Regions from separate parts of the Comamonas sp. MYb396 genome, predicted to be linked through region 2. Evidence: predicted binding sites of a transcription regulator. Region 2 holds the regulator's gene; each other region holds the start of a gene.
The links. The regulator sigma-54, encoded in region 2, starts transcription at its own class of promoters, with help from an activator protein. The targets are predictions, from matches to a motif close to TGGCANGNAANCTGCTTT.
Positions count from the first base shown of each region.

Region 1: a site for sigma-54 is predicted at 1,328-1,345, ahead of nirB (nitrite reductase large subunit NirB). Genes of this name have one in related genera too.
Region 3: a site for sigma-54 is predicted at 2,606-2,623, ahead of WH265_RS06990 (urease subunit gamma). Genes of this name have one in related genera too.
Region 4: a site for sigma-54 is predicted at 2,501-2,518, ahead of glnA (type I glutamate--ammonia ligase). Genes of this name have one in related genera too.

Region 1 covers NZ_JBBGYU010000006.1:383,451-388,675, forward strand. The annotation lists gene ntrB (nitrate ABC transporter permease) at 1-358, shown strand, start outside; gene WH265_RS16255 (ABC transporter ATP-binding protein) at 355-1,188, shown strand; gene nirB (nitrite reductase large subunit NirB) at 1,483-3,987, shown strand; gene nirD (nitrite reductase small subunit NirD) at 4,011-4,439, shown strand; gene WH265_RS16270 (nitrate reductase) at 4,464-5,225, shown strand, end outside.
Region 2 covers NZ_JBBGYU010000011.1:14,530-19,754, forward strand. The annotation lists gene lptA (lipopolysaccharide transport periplasmic protein LptA) at 1-266, shown strand, start outside; gene lptB (LPS export ABC transporter ATP-binding protein) at 290-1,066, shown strand; gene WH265_RS21325 (RNA polymerase factor sigma-54) at 1,172-2,779, shown strand; gene WH265_RS21330 (aspartyl/asparaginyl beta-hydroxylase domain-containing protein) at 2,856-3,770, opposite strand; gene WH265_RS21335 (hypothetical protein) at 3,918-4,670, opposite strand; gene WH265_RS21340 (THUMP domain-containing class I SAM-dependent RNA methyltransferase) at 4,868-5,225, shown strand, end outside.
Region 3 covers NZ_JBBGYU010000002.1:620,351-625,575, reverse strand. The annotation lists gene cyoE (heme o synthase) at 1-891, shown strand, start outside; gene WH265_RS07000 (SCO family protein) at 899-1,507, shown strand; gene WH265_RS06995 (urease accessory protein UreD) at 1,541-2,371, opposite strand; gene WH265_RS06990 (urease subunit gamma) at 2,633-2,935, shown strand; gene WH265_RS06985 (HupE/UreJ family protein) at 2,969-3,577, shown strand; gene WH265_RS06980 (urease subunit beta) at 3,592-3,900, shown strand; gene ureC (urease subunit alpha) at 3,944-5,225, shown strand, end outside.
Region 4 covers NZ_JBBGYU010000004.1:3,172-8,396, forward strand. The annotation lists gene WH265_RS10275 (polysaccharide deacetylase family protein) at 1-87, shown strand, start outside; gene WH265_RS10280 (sterol desaturase family protein) at 155-1,174, shown strand; gene WH265_RS10285 (EI24 domain-containing protein) at 1,257-2,165, shown strand; gene glnA (type I glutamate--ammonia ligase) at 2,566-3,981, shown strand; gene WH265_RS10295 (hypothetical protein) at 4,248-4,775, shown strand; gene glnL (nitrogen regulation protein NR(II)) at 4,806-5,225, shown strand, end outside.

The DNA.
Region 1 (5,225 bases), on a different contig from region 2:
GATGGTAATCAACACGGCAGTCGGCGTGCAGCGCGTGCCGCAGGACTATATGAATGTGGCGCGGGTGCTGAACCTGAGCGAGTGGAAGATTGCCACCACCATCCTCTTTCCCGCCGTGCTGCCCTACATGCTGACGGGCGTGCGCCTGGCCGTGGGCACCGCCTGGCTGGTGATCGTGGCTGCCGAGATGCTGACTGGCGGCGTGGGCATTGGCTTCTGGGTCTGGGACGAGTGGAACAACCTCAACGTCAAGAACATCATCATCGCGATCTTTGTCATCGGCTTGGTCGGCCTGCTGCTGGAATGGGCGCTGATCCGCCTGGCCTCGGCATTCACTTTTGAGGAGGTCAAGGCATGACGCCCAATACGCTCAATATCCCCGCCACGCCCCAGGGCAAGTACATCGAGATCCAGCAGGTGGCGCAAAGCTTCAAGACCGCCAAGGGCCTGTTCCAGGCGCTGCAGGGCATCAACCTGGAGATCGCCCAGGGCGAATTTGTCAGCCTGATCGGCCACTCGGGCTGCGGCAAATCCACCTTGCTGAACCTGATTGCCGGCCTCACCAGCCCCAGCGAAGGCACCTTGCTCTGCGCCAACCGCGAGATCAAGGGTCCCGGGCCGCAGCGCGCCGTGGTGTTCCAGAACCATTCGCTGCTGCCCTGGCTCACCTGCTGGGCCAATGTGCACCTGGCGGTGGAGCGGGTGTTTGGTGCGCGCGAGCGCAAGGCCCAGTTGGCTGCGCGCACCGATGCCGCGCTGGCGCTGGTGGGGCTCACGCATGCAGCGCAAAAGCGCCCCGGCGAGATATCGGGCGGCATGAAGCAGCGCGTGGGCATTGCCCGGGCGCTGTCGATGGAGCCGCAGGTGCTGCTGATGGACGAGCCCTTTGGCGCCCTGGATGCCCTGACCCGCGCCAAGCTGCAGGATGAGCTGCTGGAGATCGTCGCGCGCACGCGCAGCACCGTGGTGATGGTGACCCATGATGTCGATGAGGCCGTGCTGCTGTCCGACAAGATTGTGATGATGACCAATGGGCCCGCAGCGACGATTGGCGAGGTACTAACGGTGCCCCTGGCCCGCCCGCGCAACCGGGTGGCGCTGGCCGAGGATGCGCAGTACCAGGCCTGCCGCAAGGCGGTGATCGACTTTCTCTACACCCGCCAGGTGCATGTGGAGAAGGTGGCCTGAGCACTGCCGCTGATGCCGCCCCAGGCGCTCCACAGGGAGCGCCTTTTTTATGCACGCAAATGAGGCAGGGCGGCACCCAAGCAGCACAAAAAATGTGCACAGGCGATGCGCGGCGGCGGGCGCGCGTCGACAGCCAACTTGGTATGGAACTTGCATAGTTGTTGGCGTGGCCATGGCGGCCACCGGGTGGTGGTGCAAAGTGGCGCTGCCGTCCAAAGACAAAGACGTCTAAGCGCGCATGCCTGGCATGCGGCGCCTAGACGTCTTTTTTTTGTGCTGCCCACGGGAAATGCTATGAAAAAAATCAAGTTGGTCATGGTTGGCAACGGTATGGCGGGTGTGCGTGCGCTCGAAGAGCTGCTGGCCCTGGCCCCGGATCTGTACGAGATAACGGTATTTGGCGCGGAGCCGCACCCCAACTACAACCGCATCCTGCTGTCGCCGGTGCTGGCGGGCGAGCAGACCCTGGAGGACATCGTCCTCAACGACTGGAGCTGGTACGAGACGCATGGCGTACGCCTGCATGCCGGCTGCACGGTGCATGCGGTGGACCGCGCCCGCCGCGTGGTGCATGCCCGCAATGCCCAGGGCGAGGCGGTAACGGCCGACTACGACCGGCTCATTCTGGCCACCGGCTCCAACCCCTTCATGCTGCCGATTGCCGGCAAGGAGCTGCAAGGTGTGCTGGCCTACCGCGACATTGCCGACACCCAGGCGATGATCGATGCGGCCAGCAGCTGGCGCCATGCGGTGGTGATTGGCGGTGGCCTGCTGGGGCTGGAGGCGGCCAATGGCCTGATGAAGCGCGGCATGCAGGTCGCAGTGGTGCATGCCGGCGAGTGGCTGATGGAGCGCCAGCTGGACGACCAGGCCGGGCAGTTGCTGAAGAAATCGCTGATCGAGCGGGGCATGCAGTTTTTCATGCAGGCGCAGACGCAGGAGCTGCTGGGCAATGCCGAAGGCCGCGTGCGTGCGCTGCGCTTTGCCGATGGCCGCGAGATCGAGGCCGATCTGGTAGTGATGGCCGTTGGCATCCGCCCCAACACGGCACTGGCCGAGGCCATGCACCTGCATGTGAACCGGGGCATCGTCGTCAGCGACACCATGCAGACCATCACCGACCCGCGCATCTATGCGGTGGGCGAGTGCGCCGCGCACCGGGGCATTGCCTACGGCCTGGTGGCACCGCTGTTTGAGCAGGGCAAGGTGCTGGCCAACCACCTGGCCGAGCTGGGCATTGGCCGCTACCAGGGCTCGCTCACCTCGACCAAGCTCAAGGTGACCGGCATCGATCTGTTCTCGGCCGGGGATTTCCAGGGCGGGGAGGGCACCGAGCAGATCGTGCTGAGCGACCCCTACTCGGGCGTCTACAAAAAGCTGGTGATCAAGGAAGACCGGCTGGTGGGCGCGTGCCTGTATGGCGACACCGTGGATGGCAGCTGGTACTTCAAGCTCCTGCGCGAAGGCCGCAGTGTGGCCGATATCCGCGACAAGCTGATGTTTGGCGAATCCAACCTGGGCGATGCCGGCCACCAGGGCCAGAACAAGGCCGCCGCACTGGCCGATGCCGACGAGGTCTGCGGCTGCAATGGCGTGAGCAAGGGCGCCATCTGCAAGGCCATCAAGGACAAGGGCCTGTTCACCCTGGATGACGTGCGCAAGCACACCAAGGCCAGCGCCAGCTGCGGCTCCTGCACCGGCCTGGTCGAGCAGATCATCATGTTCACCGTCGGTGGCGACTATTCGGCATCGCCCAAGACCAAGCCGATGTGCAGCTGCACGGAGCATGGCCACCAGGCGGTGCGCGATGCGATCCGCGAGCAGCGGCTGCTGACGACCGACAGCGTCTTCCGCGTTATGGAATGGAAGACACCCAATGGCTGCGCCAGCTGCCGCCCGGCCATCAACTACTACCTGATCAGCACCTGGCCCAAGGAGGCGCGCGACGACCCGCAAAGCCGCTTCATCAATGAGCGCAGCCACGCCAATATCCAAAAGGATGGCACCTACAGCGTGATCCCGCGCATGTGGGGCGGAGAGACCACGGCCGCCGAGCTGCGCCGCATTGCCGATGTAGTGGACAAGTACCAGATCCCCACCGTGAAGGTGACCGGCGGCCAGCGCATCGACTTGCTGGGCGTGAAAAAGGAAGACCTGCAAGGCGTGTGGAACGACATAGGCATGCCCTGCGGCCATGCCTATGCCAAGGCGCTGCGCACCGTCAAGACCTGTGTGGGCAGCGAGTGGTGCCGCATGGGCACGCAGGACAGCACCCAGATGGGCAAGGACCTCGAACGCGCGATGTGGCGCATGTATGCGCCGCACAAGGTGAAGTTTGCCGTCAGCGGCTGCCCGCGCAACTGCGCCGAATCGGGCATCAAGGATGTGGGCATCATCGGCGTGGATTCGGGCTGGGAGATGTACATCGCCGGCAACGGCGGCATCAAGACCGAGGTGGCGCATTTTCTGACCAAGCTCAAGACCGCCGAGGAGGTGCTGGAGTACACCGGCGCCTTCATGCAGCTCTACCGGCTGGAGGGCTGGTACCTGGAGCGCACGGTGCACTACGTGAACCGGGTCGGGCTGGACCATGTCAAGCGCCGCATTCTGGACGATGCCGCCGGCCGCCAGGCGCTCTGGGCCCAGCTGCAGCAGGCGCTCGACGGCGAGCCCGACCCCTGGTTCGAGACCGACAAGGCGGCGGTGGACCTGCGCCAGTTCCAGCCACTGCCGGTGCTGCAGGCTGCGCCTGCGCTGTCAGCCCTTTCCGCACCCGCCACCACCACCGCCGGCGCATGATGCCGCGCCGCCAGGAGACCGACATGAATGAATGGATCACCATCTGCGCCATCGATGAGATTCCGGTGCTGGGCGCCCGCCGTGTGGCCCGCGCCCAGGGGCTGGATGTGGCGGTGTTCCGCACCGCCAGCGGCGAGGTGTTTGCGCTGCTCGACCGCTGTCCGCACAAAGGCGGGCCGCTGTCGCAAGGCCTGGTGTTTGGCAGCAGTGTGGCCTGCCCCTTGCACAACTGGACGATTGCGCTGGCCACCGGCCAGGCCGCTGCCCCCGATGAGGGCTGCACCCCGCGCTTTGCGGTGCGGCTGGAGGGCAGCGCGGTGCAGCTGCGCGCCGATGAGCTGGCCGGGCATGCGCTGGCGCAGACCCGACCTGTAGCAGGGCCGGTGGGCCTGGGGCGCTGCGGTTCTGCGGCTTCGAGCTGCAGCCCATCGCCATCCACGGCGGCCGCCTGAGGCCGCACACCGGAGCGAGCCGCCATGCCCGAGACCCGATCCACCTGCCCCTATTGCGGCGTGGGCTGCGGCGTGATCATCACGTCCGACGGCCAGCAGATCACCGCCGTGCGCGGCGACCCTGAACACCCCGCCAACCAGGGCAAGCTCTGCACCAAGGGCAGCAGTCTGCACCTGACGGCAGCGCCCGCGCTGGCGCGGCAAAGCCGCTTGCTGCAACCGATGCAGCGCCTGCAGCGCGGCGACGCGCCCGAGGCCCGCAGCTGGGACACGGCGCTGGACAGCCTGGCCGCCCAGCTGCTGCAGATCCGTGCCGACCATGGCCCCGATGCGCTGGGCTTTTACCTGAGCGGCCAGCTGCTGACCGAGGACTACTACGTGTTCAACAAGCTGGTCAAGGGCTTGCTGGGCACGAACAACCTGGACACCAACTCGCGCCTGTGCATGAGCAGCGCGGTGGCCGGCTACAAAGCCACCCTGGGGGCGGATGCACCGCCGGCCTGCTACGAAGACATCGACCTGGCCGGCTGCCTGTTCATCAGCGGCAGCAATATGGCCTGGGCGCACCCGATCCTGTTCCGCCGGGTGGAAGAAGCCAAGGCTTGCCACCCCGAGCGCAAGATCATCGTTGTCGACCCGCGCCGCACCGAGACCGCCGAGGTGGCCGACCTGCATCTGGCTTTGCAGCCGGGCACCGATGTGATGCTCTGCCATGGCCTCTTGCACATCATGCTGGCCCAGGGTTGGGCCGATGCGGCCTTTGTCGATGCGCACACCAGCGGCTTT
Region 2 (5,225 bases):
GCGAGACCACGCTGACCGACCAGGTCAGTGGCCCGCTGATCGTCTACAACAACCTGAGCGACACCTTCACGGTCTCCGGCCAAAAGGGTGCCCAGGCGGCGGCCGATCCCAAGCCCGGCGCGCCCAAGAAGGACCGCGTGCGCGTGATCCTGACGCCCAAGGCCGACGCCAAGGCGGACGACAAGGCCAGCGCCCCGGCCAAGCCCGCTGCCGATGACAAGACGCCATTGCGCCCCAGCACCCAACTGAACGACGGAGCCAAGTAACCGTGGCAGAAAACTCGTCGACCATTTCCGTCAATGCCCGGGTCGCCAACAGCGACCACCGCAGCCAGCTGGAGGTCTTGCACCTGGAGAAGTCCTACGGCAGCCGCAAGGTGGTCAAGGATGTATCGCTGTCGGTGCGCAAAGGCGAAGTGGTGGGTTTGCTCGGCCCCAATGGCGCGGGCAAGACCACCTCGTTCTACATGATCGTGGGCCTGGTGCGCAGCGATGGCGGGGATATCCGCATCGATGGGCAGTCGGTGGCCAATATGCCGATCCACCAGCGCTCGCAGCTGGGCCTGTCCTACCTGCCGCAGGAAGCCTCGATCTTTCGCAAGCTCAGCGTGCAGGACAATGTGCGCGCCGTGCTGGAGCTGCAAAAGGATGAGCATGGCAAGCCGCTCTCGCGCGCCGAGGTCGAGCGCCAGCTCACCGCGCTGCTGCAGGAGCTGCGGGTCGAGCACCTGCGCGAGTCACCGTCGGTGGCGCTGTCCGGCGGTGAGCGCCGCCGCGTCGAGATCGCCCGTGCACTGGCCACCCAGCCCCGTTTCATCTTGCTCGACGAGCCCTTCGCCGGCATCGACCCCATCGCCGTGATCGAGATCCAGCGCATTGTCGCCTTCCTCAAGGAGCGCGGCATTGGCGTGCTGATCACCGACCACAATGTGCGCGAAACCCTGGGTATCTGTGACCATGCCTGCATCATCAGCGATGGCAAGGTGCTGGCCGCCGGGACGCCGCAAGAGATTGTGGAGAACGCAGAGGTCCGGAGGGTGTATCTGGGTGAACATTTCCGTATGTGACACCGCACGCCTTGGCGGGCGTGCCAGCCAAGCTACCGACCCGCGTTGCGGGCCCGGTAGGGCTGATCTGTTGCCAACTGCCGCAGCCGCTGCAAAGGCGCAGCCATGATGCCGTCGCTGTCGCTGCGCGTATCGCAGAATCTGACCCTGACGCCCCAGCTGCAGCAGTCGATTCGCCTGTTGCAGCTGTCCACGCAGGAGCTGACGCAGGAAGTCGAGCAGATGCTCGACGAAAACCCGTTTCTGGAGCGTGAGGGCGAAGAGGCAACCGAGGCCGAAGCCGGTAAAGAAGCCGCTGAATCTGCCGAAGCTGCAGAAGCAGCCGACAAGGTTGCCGATACTGCTGCCAGCGCCGACACCAACAACAGCAGCGATTTCGAGCCCGGAACCTCCGACCAGCCGCTGGATTTTGCTGCGGGCAAGGAAACCGGCGTCGATGCCGAGGCCGCTGCCGGCGATTCGGCATCGGACTGGGAAGAGTGGGGCGGCGATCTGCCCGCCCGCTCCAGCGCAGGCGATGACGACGACGAGACGCCGATGTCCGACCGGCGCAGCGAGCACCTGAGCCTGCAGGATGTGCTGCACCGCCAGGCCTTGTCGCTGCGCCTGTGCCAGGAAGACCGGGCCGCACTCTACTTTCTGATCGAATCGCTGAACGACGACGGCTACCTCGAAGAAACGCTGGCCGAGCTCGCGCAAAGCTTTGGCGATGCCTCGGACCCCGAGCGCTACGAGGCGCTGCTGCACCACCTGACCGTGGCGCTGCGCTTGCTGCAAAGCCTGGAGCCGATTGGTGTGGGCGCGCGCAACCTGTCCGAGTGCATGCAGCTGCAGATCAAGGCCCAGCAGCGCCTCTTGGATGAAGAGGGCTCGGACACGCCCGAGGCCGATGCGCTGGCGCTGGAGACTGCCTTGCTGGTCTGCCAGGAGTCCCTTGATCTGCTGGCGCGCCGTGATGTGCGCAAGCTGGTGCAGCTGACCGGCTGTAACGAGGCGGCGGTGCGCAGCGCGCTGGCGCTGATCGCCAAGCTCGAACCCCGCCCCGGCCGGCCCTATGCCGATGTGGACCGCAACACCATCATCCCCGATGTCATCGTGCGACCCAGCAATGAGCGCGGCCTGCCGGTGCCCGGTTTCAGCGTGCAGCTCAATGCCGAGGTGATGCCGCGCCTGCGCGTGCAGGATGTCTACGCCAATGCCTTGCGCAGCCACAAGGGCAGCGAAGGCCATGGCGCGCTGCAGCAGCGGCTGCAGGAGGCGCGCTGGTTCATCAAGAACATCCAGCAGCGCTTTGACACCATCTTGCGCGTCTCGCAGGCCATCGTCGAGCGCCAGCGCAATTTCTTTGTGCATGGCGAGCTGGCGATGCGCCCCATGGTGCTGCGCGAGATTGCCGATGAGCTGGGCCTGCACGAATCCACCATCAGCCGCGTGACGACGGCCAAGTACATGGCCACGCCGCAGGGCACGTTTGAGCTCAAGTACTTTTTTGGCTCGGGCCTGGGCACCGAGACAGGCGGCAGCGCGTCGAGCACGGCCGTCAAGGCGCTGATCAAGCAGCTGCTGGACGAGGAAAGCGCGAAGAAGCCGCTGTCGGATGCAAAAATCGCCGATCTGCTGCAGGCCCAGGGCATTGAATGCGCGCGCCGCACGGTGGCCAAGTACCGCGAGGCGATGCGCATCCCGCCGGCCAGCCTGCGCAAGGCGCTGTAAACGCAAGCAGCCCGGGCCCATAAAAAAACCGCAGTTGCGTTATGCACTGCGGTTTTTGCTTTCGGATGGCGCCGTTTTACTTCGGCCACAGCCACCAGATGAACAAGGCCAGTACGGCCAGCATCAGGCCGAACTTGGTGAGCTTGTAGGCGGTCTTGTTCCAGGCCTTGAAGCGGCGGCGGTACTGGCCCATGTAGAACGAGATCTTGAAGATGCGGCTGATGAAGCCGCGCGGATCGCCTTCGTTGTTGGGCGAGCTGGCAGCAGCCACCACATGCGTGCCCAGCCAGCGGTTGAGCCACTGTGCAAAGCCATTGGTCATCGGGCGCTCGACATCGCAGAACAGCACGATGCGGTTGCCTTCGGAGCCGTTCTCGGCCCAGTGCATAAAGGTCTCGTCAAAGATCACGCCTTCGCCCTCGCGCCAGCTGTAGGGCGTGCCATCGACCTCGATCATGCAGCGGTCATCATTGGGCGCCAGCACGGCGAGGTGGTAGCGCAGCGAGCCGGCATAGGGATCGCGGTGCAGGTTGAGCTTGGCGCCGGGTGGCAGCTCGGCAAACATGGCGGCCTTGATGCCGGGGATGGACTGCACCAGCGCCGTGGTCTTGGGGCACAGCTCCATCGCAGACGGGTGGGCCTGGCCATACCACTTCAGGTAGAAGCGCTTCCAGCCGGTCTTGAAGAAGGAGTTGAAGCCCGCGTCGTCGTTGTTGGCCGCCGCCTTGATCTGCATGGCCTGGTGCAGGCCGATGGCCTCTTCGCGGATCTCGCGCCAGTGGGCCTGCAGTGGGGCCAGGTCGGGGAAGGTGCTGGTGGGCAGGTAGGGCGTGCGCGGTACCTTGCTGAACATCAGCATGAACACATTGAACGGCGCCGTGAAGGTGGAGTGGTCAAACAGCTGGCGCAGCAGCTTGTGCCGCACCTTGCCGCGCAGGTGCATGTAGAGGCCGCAGCCAAAGAAAAGCAGCACCAGGGCCAGAACGATGATTTTTGCCATAGACAGCGATTTTAGCGACTGCGCTGTGGCGGCGGTCTGCGCAAGCGCAAACTGGCGCGCGGCAAGGGCTGCGGGGCGGTGGGATGGCCTGCTGCCAGCAGGCCTATTGCGGTTTTGTCAACGGCAGGCCGGGTGGGCTTACCTGGGCTGGGCGGCAAAGGCGGTCTTGAGGCGCTGCAGCATCTCGCGGTTGAGCTGGCGCTGCTGGCCGCTCCAGTGCGTCATCGCCTTGTTCAGCTCGGCCTGCAGTGCGTTGGCGGTCTGCCAGTCGCCCTGGCCTGCGGCCCAGATCGCGTACTCGGCCATCACATCGAAGCTGCCCGAGTGCTGGCGCGCAAAGTCAAAGCTCTTGCGTGCCATCGCCTGGTCGCCCAGCTGGGCATAGGCCTTGGCCACCAGCAGGCCCACGGCCTCGGCCCGAAAGTGCACATCGGCCTGGGCAATCACGCGCAGCTGCTGCAGCGCCTGCTGCGGATGGCCGGCCTGGTAGGCCGCTTGCGCAGCGCCCCAACGGATATCGAGGTCGTTGGCAAACGGGCCCTTCATGCTGGCCTCGAAGTGGCCAAAGGCCTGCTCGGCCTGGCCATTGGCCAGCAGGGCCTGGGCCAGGCGGATCTGGTTCTGCGCGGTGGGGCTGTAGTCGTAGGCGGCCTGGGCTTCGCGCACTTCGCGGGTCGGGTCCAGCGCCTTGACGGCATTGCTCGCCAGGCTGCGGGCATGGCGCTGCAGGCGCGAATTGGGCAGGTAGATGGCAAAGAAATACACCACGCTGCCCAGGAAGGGGAAGGCCAGCAGCACAAACAGCCAGTAGTTGTTCTGGCCGCTGCGCACGGCGTGGACCGCAAAAAACAGTGCAATGATGACGTGTACGCCGGCTCCGAGGTAGGGCATCCGCATTCTCTCTGAGTGATGGAGGGGAAGGGCGGCTGCACCGAGGGCTGCGGCCCGCTCTGGGGCCAGACTATAGCAGCCAGCCACCCGTTACGCCTGCGCTATGGGAGCCGGGCTGGCGAATGCCACTGGCACAGTCCACATTCCCGTGCGCTTGGCAGACAATGGGGCAAGCGCGTATGCTTGCCCCCCTGCTTATGAACCAACTGCATTTGTTTTTGCCCTGCGCCGCCGGCGTCGAGGGCCTTTTGGCGGACGAAGTCCATGCCATCACCGGCGCCAGCGGCCAGGACCTCCTGGTGGCGCGCGGCGGCGTCATGCTGCGCGGCATGTGGCGCGATGCGCTGCTGCTGAACCTGCACAGCCGCCTGGCCCAGCGTGTGCTGGTCGAGCTCTCGCACAGCATGTACCGCAACGAGAACGACCTCTACCGTGCCGCCAGCGAGGTGGCCTGGGAGATCTGGTTCTCGCCCAAGGAGACCTTCAAGATCGAGGTCACCTCCCAGCACAGCCCGCTGACCAGCCTGAACTTTGCCGCGCTGCGCGTCAAGGATG
Region 3 (5,225 bases), on a different contig from region 2:
CTTGCCGCAACGCCAATGCCGAACCGCTTTGCGCAGTTCTATGCATTGACCAAACCCAAGGTGGTGCAGCTGATTGTGTTTTGCGCACTGATCGGCATGGTGCTGGCCGTGCCGGGTGTGCCCACCGGCGCCGAGCTGCTGCGCATGGCCGTCGCCTGTGCGGGCATCTGGCTGGTGGCGGGGGCCGCAGCGGCCTTCAACTGCCTGGTGGAGCAGAGCATCGATGCGCGCATGAAGCGCACCGCCTGGCGCCCCACCGCGCGCGGCGAGCTGTCCAACATGCAGACCCTGATGTTTTCTGCCGGGCTGTGCATCGCCGGCTCGGCCATTCTGATCGTCTGGATCAATGCCATCACCATGTGGCTGACCTTTGCGACCTTTGTCGGTTATGCCGTCATCTACACGGTGATCCTCAAGCCGCTGACGCCGCAGAACATCGTGATCGGTGGCGCATCGGGTGCGATGCCCCCCGTGCTGGGCTGGGCCGCGATGACCGGCGACGTCTCGCCCCAGGCGCTGTTGCTGTTTTTGATCATCTTCCTGTGGACGCCGCCGCACTTCTGGGCACTGGCGCTGTACCGGGTCGAGGACTACCGCAAGTCCGGCCTGCCGATGCTGCCGGTCACCCATGGGAACTATTACACCCGCGTGCAGGTCTTGCTCTACACCGTGGTCTTGTTTGCCGCCGGCCTGCTGCCCTTCATCATCCAGATGAGCTCCTGGATCTACCTGGTGGCTGCCGTGGTGCTGGGTGCCGGGTTCTTTGGCTATGCCTTTGCGCTGTGGCGCAATTACTCCGATGCGCTGGCGCGCAAGACTTTCCGTTTTTCGCTGGTCTACCTCAGCCTGCTGTTTGTGGCGCTGTTGGTTGACCACTATGTGAGCTGGTAAATCTGCAATGAACAAGCGCAATGCCCTTCGCTGGCTGGCGGGCTCGGCCATGCTGGCCTCGGCCGCCGGTGTCCTCTCCGCCTGTAAATCCAAGGCCGATTTCAACGCCATCGACCTGACCGGCAGCAAGGAGTATGGGCAGGATTTCTCTATGCCCGACCAGCATGGCCAGCGCCGCAGCATGGCGGATTTCAAGGGCAAGGTCGTGCTGGTGTTCTTTGGCTTTACCCAGTGCCCCGATGTCTGCCCGACCACCTTGGGCGACCTGGCGGCCGTCAAGCAAAAGCTCGGCGCCAAGGGTGACAAGCTGCAGGTGATCTTTGCATCGGTCGATCCCTCCCGCGACACGCCCGAGATTCTGCAGGCCTACCTCGCCAACTTTGACCCCAGCTTTCTGGCGCTGCGCGGCAGCGACGAGGAAACGGCCAAGATGGCCAAGGACTTCAAGGTTTACTACAAGCGGGTCGAGGGCCAGACCCCGGGCAGCTACACGATGGACCATACCGCGGGCGACTACATCTTCGACCCGGAAGGCCGCCTGCGTTTGTACAGCCGCTATGGCACCCCGGTCGATACGCTCGCCAAGGATATCGAACAGCTGATCGACGGCGCTTAATCGCGCGGGGCAAGCAGCCCCTTTGAACAGGTCTTACATCGACCAGATACGCGGCCGCTGCGCCGGCAAGCCCCAGAGGCTGCTGCGCCAGTGGCCCCAGACCGTCTTCCACAGCTGCATAGCGGGCTCCACCACGGGCGCCAGACCACGCAGCACCAGCATGTGCTCGTTCGGTGCAGTCACGCCCGCGATCACCTCTGCAGGCGCGGCTTCCAGCAACAGTTGGGTGCTCTCCAGCAGCGCTTCGCGTTGCGCGCGGGTGATCGGTGAGCCGCTGGCATAGAGCAAGCTGCCCATGCAGCGCTGGCCCGCCAGGCCCAGCCGGCCGTTGAGCAGCAACTCATCATCGGCCCGGATGCGGCCCCGTTCCAGAAAATGCCCCGGCCAGGCGATGTGCTGTGAAAACACGCCCTGGGTAAAGGGCTGGCCGGCCAGCGGCAGGCCCAGCGCGGTGATGTCCCAGGTCAGCAGCTCCGCTCCCGGTGCCAGTTCCATCTGCAGCTCGTTCGCCGCATCGCAGGCGTTATAGGCAATGGCCTCCAGCGGCAGCCATTCCAGCCGGGCGCCGGCCTGCAGCTTAAGGCGGGTGCGCTGCAAGGCCGGCTGGCCATTGCTCTTGTAAAAGCGCGTTGCGCCCGGCGTGGTGATGAGCGCATGCGCGCCTGCCGCCACCTCGACCGAGATATCCAGCACATCGCCCCCCACCAGGCCGCCGGGCGGGTGCACCAGCACGTTGTGGCAAATGCCCGGGCCTTCGGGGTAGAGGCTTTTGAGAATGCGCAGCGGGCCATCGTGGCTGAACTGCACCGAGGTCTTGCCGGCTTGCTGGCCGTAGCGCAGGTCTAGTTGGGAATGCCAGCTCATGGCTGCGGCTGGTGCTGAATGCCCGCTGGCCAGCAGGGCCCAAGGGCCGGGATCGGAGGTGAGTAGGGTGCACAAGACATGGCTGGGGTTTTGCAAGCCACGTGCCAGGAACTGCACCGCCCTGGGGTGCTGGCTGTGCTGAATTGGTGCATGCGCGGCAGGTCTGCATGCTTGTGGTGCAATGAGCAGAGGATGCAGCACGGAAAGCGTGCATGCTCTGCCGCTGCAGCCCCTTGGCATGTGCCTTGCTTTGCACTAGGTATGGAACTGACACCTCGCGAAAAAGACAAGCTGCTGATCTTTACCGCCGCCTTGCTGGCCGAGCGGCGCCTGGCCCGGGGGCTCAAGCTGAACTACCCCGAGGCGGTGGCGCTGATCAGCGCCTTTGTGATGGAGGGCGCGCGCGATGGCAAGACCGTTGCCCAGCTGATGAGCGCTGGCCGCACGGTGCTCACGCGCGCCGATGTGATGGAGGGCATCCCCGAGATGATTGCCGATATCCAGATCGAGGCGACCTTTCCCGATGGCACCAAGCTCGTCACCGTGCATGAGCCCATTGTCTGAATCCCCTCTTTTCCCTTGCGCAAGCCTAGCACCATGAACTTCAAGAAACTCTCTGCCACCGTGGCGGCTGCCGCTGCCGCCTTGCCTCTGTCCGCACTTGCCCATGTGGGCAGCGACGGCGGCGGCCACCATGGCTTTTTGAGCAGCTTTGGCCATGCCTTTGCCCACCCGTTTACCGGCGCGGACCATATGGCGGCCATGCTGGCCGTGGGCGCCTGGAGTGCGCTGACGGTGACGCCCGCCTGGCGCGCACCGGCCGCCTTTGTGGCCCTGCTGGTAGCGGGGGCGTTGGCGGGTTTTGCGGGCCTGTGGGTGCCGGGTGTGGAGCCGATGATTGCTGCGTCCGTCTTGGTGCTGGGCCTGTTGGTAGCAGTGCAAAAGCAGATGCCCTGGGTGCTGGCCGCTGCGCTGGCGGGTGTGTTTGCGTTTTTCCATGGCGCAGCCCATGGGTTCGAACTGGCAGCGGATACAGGCTGGGCCTCTGTGGGTGCCTTGGCGGGCATGGCGCTGGGCTCGGCCCTGCTGCATGTCGGCGGCATGGTGCTGGGCAAGGCCCTGATGCAGCGCCACCGCTGGCTGGCCAAGCTGGCGGGCGGCGCCACCGCGGTCTTGGGCGCAGCCATGCTGACGCGCCTGGCCTGACGAGGAGCAGCACGATGATCCCAGGTGAACTGCTGCTGGATGACGGCGAACATGTGCTGAACCCGGGGCGCCGCACCGCCACGCTGGTGGTGAACAACGCCAGCGACCGGCCCATCCAGGTCGGCTCGCACTACCACTTTGCCGAGACCAATGCCGGCCTGGTCTTTGACCGCCAGGCGGCCCATGGCATGCGCCTGCATATTGCCAGCGGCATGGCGGTGCGCTTTGAGCCGGGCCAGCAGCGTACGGTGGAGCTGGTGGACCTTGGCGGTGACCGGCAGATCTACGGCTTTCGCGGCCTGGTGCAAGGGGCGCTGGAATGAGGCCCGGCATGCTGTGCCAGCGTTCTAAGACAGGATGGTTCTGATGGCAACAATGGACAGACGCGCATACGCAGAGACCTATGGGCCCACGGTGGGTGACCGCCTGCGCCTGGCCGATACCGAACTGGTCGTGCAGGTGGAGCAGGACTTCACCCTGCGCGCGGGCGGCTATGGCGAAGAGGTGAAGTTTGGCGGTGGCAAGACCATCCGTGATGGCATGGCGCAAAGCCAGCGCAGCAGTGCGCAGGGCGCGATGGACACGGTGCTGACCAATGCGCTGATCATCGACCACTGGGGCATCGTCAAGGCGGACATCGGCCTCAAAGCGGGCCGCATTGCCGCGATTGGCAAGGCGGGCAACCCGGACACGCAGCCGGGGGTGGACATCATCATCGGCCCGGGCACCGAGATCATCAGCTGCGAAGGCATGGTCGTGACCGCTGGCGGCATCGATACGCATATCCACTTCATCGCGCCCCAGCAGATCGAGGAGGCGCTGACCAGTGGCGTGACGACGATGATTGGCGGCGGCACCGGCCCGGCCACCGGCACCTTTGCGACGACCTGCACGCCCGGCGCCTGGAACATGGAGCGCATGCTGCAGGCGGCCGATGCCTTCCCGATGAACCTGGGTTTTCTGGGCAAGGGCAATGCGAGCTTGCCGCTGGCCCTGCATGAGCAGATCGATGCCGGCGCGATTGGCCTCAAGCTGCACGAGGACTGGGGCAGCACGCCAGCGGCCATCGACAACTGCCTGGACGTGGCCGAGCTCACCGACACCCAGGTGGCGATCCATACCGATACGTTGAACGAAAGCGGCTTTGTCGAAGACACGGTGGCCGCGTTCAAAGGCCGCACCATCCATACCTTCCACACCGAAGGCGCGGGCGGCGGCCATGCGCCGGACATTTTGAAGGTGGTAGGCGAGAGCAATGTGCTGCCCAGCTCCACCAACCCGACGCGGCCCTACACGATCAACACGCTCGACGAGCATGTGGACATGCTGATGGTCTGCCACCACCTCGATGCCGGCATTGCCGAGGACCTGGCCTTTGCCGAAAGCCGCATCCGCAAGGAAACCATTGCGGCCGAAGACATCCTGCACGACATCGGCGCCATCAGCATGTTCAGCTCCGACAGCCAGGCCATGGGCCGGGTGGGTGAGGTGATCCTGCGCACCTGGCAGACGGCGCACAAGATGAAACAGCAGCGCGGCGCCCTCCCGGGCGACAGCGAGCGGCATGACAACTTCCGCATCAAGCGCTATATCGCCAAGTACACCATCAACCCGGCCATCGCCCATGGCATCAGCCATGAGGTGGGCA
Region 4 (5,225 bases), on a different contig from region 2:
GAAGGCTTGCAGGCCAAGGGATTTTGTTTTGCCACCTTGCGCGAGCACCCGCAGTACCAAGATTGGATTCGTCAGCATGGTGGCTGAGAGCGCTTGTCGTAGCGCACACTGGCGGCTGCAGGGCTTGCGGCCCGGTTTGAACTAATGGTTTGCCATGGAATTTCTCAGCACGCTTTTTGACAACGCACAGCAGTGGCTGTTTGAGCAGTTGCTGCAGCCGCTGCTGTTCAACCTCGGCCTGGCCAGCTATCTGGAAGATGGCTACACGGCAGCGGGCTGGTTCCTCGTGGGCTGTCTGCAGATCCTCGTCATGGTGCTGGTGATTGCGCCCTTGCAGCGCTGGCGGCCGGTCGAGGCCGTGACCGACCGGCATGCGATCCGTGTGGACATGCTCTACACCTTTATCCATCGCCTGGGCCTGTTCCGCCTGGCCTTGTTCTTTACCATCGATCCGCTGTGGGACATGGTGGTGGGGGCGCTGCGCGTGCGCGGCTTTGAGACTTGGCACCTCGATGCGCTCTGGCCTGGCGTGACCGACCTGGGCTGGGTCAGCCTGCTGATCTACCTGGTGGTGTTCGACTTTGTCGCGTACTGGATCCACCGGGGTCAGCACCAATTCGTCTGGTGGTGGCGCCTGCATGCCTTGCACCATTCGCAGCAGCAGATGACGATGTGGAGCGACAACCGCAACCACCTGCTCGATGACCTGGTGCATGACAGTATTCTGGTGTTTGTCGCCGTGTTGATCGGTGTCGCACCCAGCCAGTTTGTGGCGATTGTCGCGATCACCCAGCTGAGCGAAAGCCTGCAGCATGCCAATCTGCGCCTGTGGTTTGGCCGCCTGGGTGAGCGGCTGTGGATCAGCCCGCGTTTTCACCGCCGTCACCATGCGATCGGCATCGGCCATGAGTCGCCTGCCAACAATGCCGCGCCCAACACCGCTGTGAAAGCCGGCGAGGCTGCCCCGCGCACCCGCTTGGGGGGCTGCAATTTTGGTGTGCTGCTGCCATGGTGGGATATGCTTTTTGGCACCGCCAACTTTGAGCTACGCTATGACCCCACCGGCATCCGTGACCAGGTGCAGCCCAACCGGCAAGGGCAGCTGCGCGATTACGGGCGCGGCTTTTGGAGCCAGCAATGGCGTGGGGTACTGCGCCTTTTGGGCCGCGCCTAGGTGCGGCACACCCGCTTGATACCGAATCACTGAGCGGCCCGCCAGCCTGGCCACCCGCCCAGATACACAAGGAGTTCACCCCATGCCCCTCGCGTCTGCGGGCTCCCGCCTGATGTTTGATGCCTTCTGGCGTGCCGCCGCCTATTGTTTCCGGCCCCGGGTCATGCTGCTGTCGGTGCTGCCACTGGTGATGATGCTGGTGGCCTTGGGTGGCTGGAGCTATTTTTACTGGTCGGGCGCCGTGGCGACGATGCAGCACTGGGTGGAGACGATTGGCTGGCTGCGCACGGTATTCAGCTGGTTTGGCAGCAGTGGCACCGAAGGTTTTGCGGCCGGCATTGCGCCCTTTGTGGTGCTGATCCTGATCACGCCGGTGGCAGCGGTGGTCGCGCTGCTGGTGATTGCGCTTTTGATGACGCCGGCCCTGGTCAACATGGTGACCGAGCAGCGCTTTGCCCGGCTGGAGAAGAAGCAGGGCATGGGCCTGGTCACCAGCGTGCTCTGGGCCTTGAGCACCTCGGCGGTGGCCATTGTGGCCTTTGTCGTCACCACGCCGCTGTGGCTGATCCCGCCTTTGGTGCTGATTGTGCCGCCCGTCATCTGGGGCTGGCTGACCTATCGCGTGATGAGTGTGGATGCCCTGGCCGAGCATGCCAGCAAGGCTGAGCGCGACACGCTGCTGCAGCGCCACCGCTGGCCGCTCTTGCTGATGGGCATCATCTCGGGCTACATCGGCATTGCGCCCAGCGTCGTCTGGGCCTCGGGCATGGTGTTCACCATTGGGTTTGTGGTGCTGATTCCCATCGCCGTGTGGATCTATGCCATCACCTTTGCGTTTTCCTCGCTGTGGTTCATCCACTTCTGCCTGGCCGCGCTGCAGCAGCTGCGGATCGAGAATGGCGACCTGGGCGCGCAGCCGCCGGTGGCGGAGCCGCTCGTGGCCGGTACAACCGATGCCAGCTTGCTGGCCGATGGCACGGAGCCCAAGTAAAAACCTGTTCAAAAATGGAAGGGCGCGGAGCAGGGCATGTGCCAATGGGCTCGGCCAGTGCCTCAGCTGCCAATGCACCAATAAGGTGCGCAAATAGCTATTTTGGTGCATGTGCGCCATCCGCATAAAGCGCTGGTAGTTTTGCACCATCTTGGTGCTTGTGCGGCAATGCAGGCCCTGGTCTGCACGGATCTGGGCGGTGGGCTGCAAAATCCTCGTCGCCCCTCGGAGGCCCAGGCCAAAAGCGCGGTACAGTCTGGCATTGGGCACAGTCCGGGTGCGGTCGCGTTCTGACGGGCCCGCATTTTCTGGTCGGCATGGGCATGTCACAAAACTGGCACGTAAACTGCTTTAGTCTTGGCACAGCCCTTTTTATTCACGATTTTCTTTGGAGCATTAGATGGCCAAGAGCGTTGCAGATGTGATGAGCATGTTGGACGAGAACGAGGTCAAGTTCGTTGATCTGCGTTTCACCGACACCCGTGGCAAGGAACAGCACGTCACGGTGCCTATCTCGCACTTTGACGAAGACAAGTTCACCTCGGGCCACGCGTTTGATGGCTCCTCCATCGCTGGCTGGAAGGGTATCGAAGCATCCGACATGCTGCTGATGCCCGATCCCAACACCGCCAACATCGATCCGTTCTTTGACGAAACCACGATGTTCCTGCAGTGCGACGTGATCGAGCCCGGTGATGGCAAGGCCTATGACCGCGATCCACGTTCGGTGGCCAAGCGCGCAGAAGCCTACCTGAAGGCATCGGGCCTGGGCGACACCGCCTACTTCGGTCCAGAGCCAGAATTCTTCATCTTCGACGGCGTGCGTTGGAGCACCGAACCCAACAACCCGTTCTTCGACATCGAAGAGTACGAAGCACCCTGGAACAGCGGCGCCAAGTTCGACAACGGCAACCGTGGCCACCGTCCACGCGTCAAGGGCGGCTACTTCCCCGTGCCTCCTGTTGACAGCACCCAGGACATGCGCGCTGAAATGTCGCTGCTGCTCGAATCGCTGGGCATCCCGGTCGAAGTGTTCCACCATGAAGTGGCGGGCGCTGGCCAGAACGAACTGGGCACCCGTTTCTCGACTCTGGTCGAGCGTGCGGACTGGACCCAAGTGCAGAAGTACGTGATCTGGAACGTGGCAGACACCTACGGCAAGACCGCGACCTTCATGCCCAAGCCATACTCGGGCGACAACGGCTCGGGCATGCACGTGCACCAGTCCGTGTGGAAAGACGGCAAGAACCTGTTCGCCGGTGACGGCTATGCCGGTCTGTCCGATTTCGCGCTGTACTACATCGGCGGCATCATCAAGCACGCCCGTGCCCTGAACGCCATCACCAACCCTGGCACCAACAGCTACAAGCGCCTGGTTCCTGGTTTCGAAGCGCCTGTGAAGCTGGCTTACTCGGCCAAGAACCGCTCGGCATCGATCCGTATTCCTTACGTGAGCAACCCCAAGGGCCGCCGCGTGGAAGCACGTTTCCCCGATCCCCTGATGAACCCCTACCTGGGCTTCGCAGCGCTGTTGATGGCCGGTCTGGACGGCGTGGAAAACAAGATCCATCCGGGTGAAGCCGCCACCAAGGATCTGTACCATCTGCCACCCGAGGAAGACAAGCTGGTTCCTACCGTGTGCCACAGCCTGGACCAGGCTCTGGAAGCACTGGATGCCGACCGCGCGTTCCTGACCAAGGGCGGTGTGTTCAGCGACAGCATGCTGGATGCCTACATCGAGCTGAAGATGGGCGAAGTGACCCGCTTCCGCCAAGCCGTGCACCCTGTCGAATACGACATGTACTACTCGCTGTAAGCCCCTGCTGGCCAGGCCCTTGGGGCTTGGCCCTTTGGGTAAAACGGCCTGCCGACCTGCGAGGGTGGCAGGCCTTTTTTTATGCGTGCTCTCGGGGCAGGGGGCATGCCCGGACAGGGGTGAATCTGTAACAGCAGGAACTGTTCGGCATGATCGGCCTCCTTTGTAGCTACACTGCGGGTTGCAGAGAGGGGCCATCGTGCAAAGCCGCTAACGGGCTGTCACGGACATACGGGCAAAGTGGAGTGAACGGGCGAAACGGGGTTATGCATACAAAGTTGTTGTTTTTGATGGTGGCAGTGGCATGTGCGCAAGGCGCGGTGGCGCAGGATCGCATTTATCGCTGTGGCAATGAATACACCAACGATGTGGCCAAGGCGCGGCAAAAGGGCTGCGCCGTGGTTGAAGGCGCCAATGTCACCATCGTGCAAGGCACGCGCCCGCACACGCCTGCTGCCAGCCCGGCGCCCGCCCCCAATGCCCCCGCAGCTGCCCCGCGCCCCGCGCGCGCGCCCGCCGCTGCCACCCCCGCGCCACGCTCCACCACGGCCGAAGGCCGCGCCCGCGATTCCGATGCGCGCCTCATCCTCGAGACCGAGCTGAAAAAAGCCCAGGACAAGAAGCTCGCTTTGGCGCGCGAGTACAACAACGGCGAGCCCGAGAAAAACGCCCTGGAGATGCGCAACCCTGCCTTCTACACCAAGCGCGTGGCCGATCTGAAGCAGGAAATCACGCGCAACGACAGCGATATCGCCGGTATCCAGCGTGAGCTCCAACGCCTGCCGGCCCCATAATCAAAACTTCTACCTTTTGGGGCATATCCCATGTCTGACCTCCGTGCCATGGATCGCGAATGGCAGGCGCTGGAACACATCGCCACCTTGGTCGCCGTGATACGGCTCGATGGCGCCGCCGTGCGGGTCAATGCGGCGCTGGAGAATGCGCTGGGCGTCTCGCGCAAAAGCATTCTGGGCCACTACTTTGGTGGATTTTTCCAGGACGATGAGCTGATCCACAAGGCCCTGGTCGATGCGCGGGCGCAGCGCTTTTCTTCGCTGCGCTTTGAGGCGCAATTGCGGCGCAGCCTGCAAGATGCCTTTCCCGTGCATGCCAACCTCTCCTGGTGGGAAGAGGAGGAGAGCATTCTGGTGGAGCTGTGGCCGCTGGAGCAGCAGGTGCGCCAGGACCGCGAGGAGCGGGTGCGCGAGCAGGCGCTGGCCAACAAGGAGCTGATCCGCAACCTC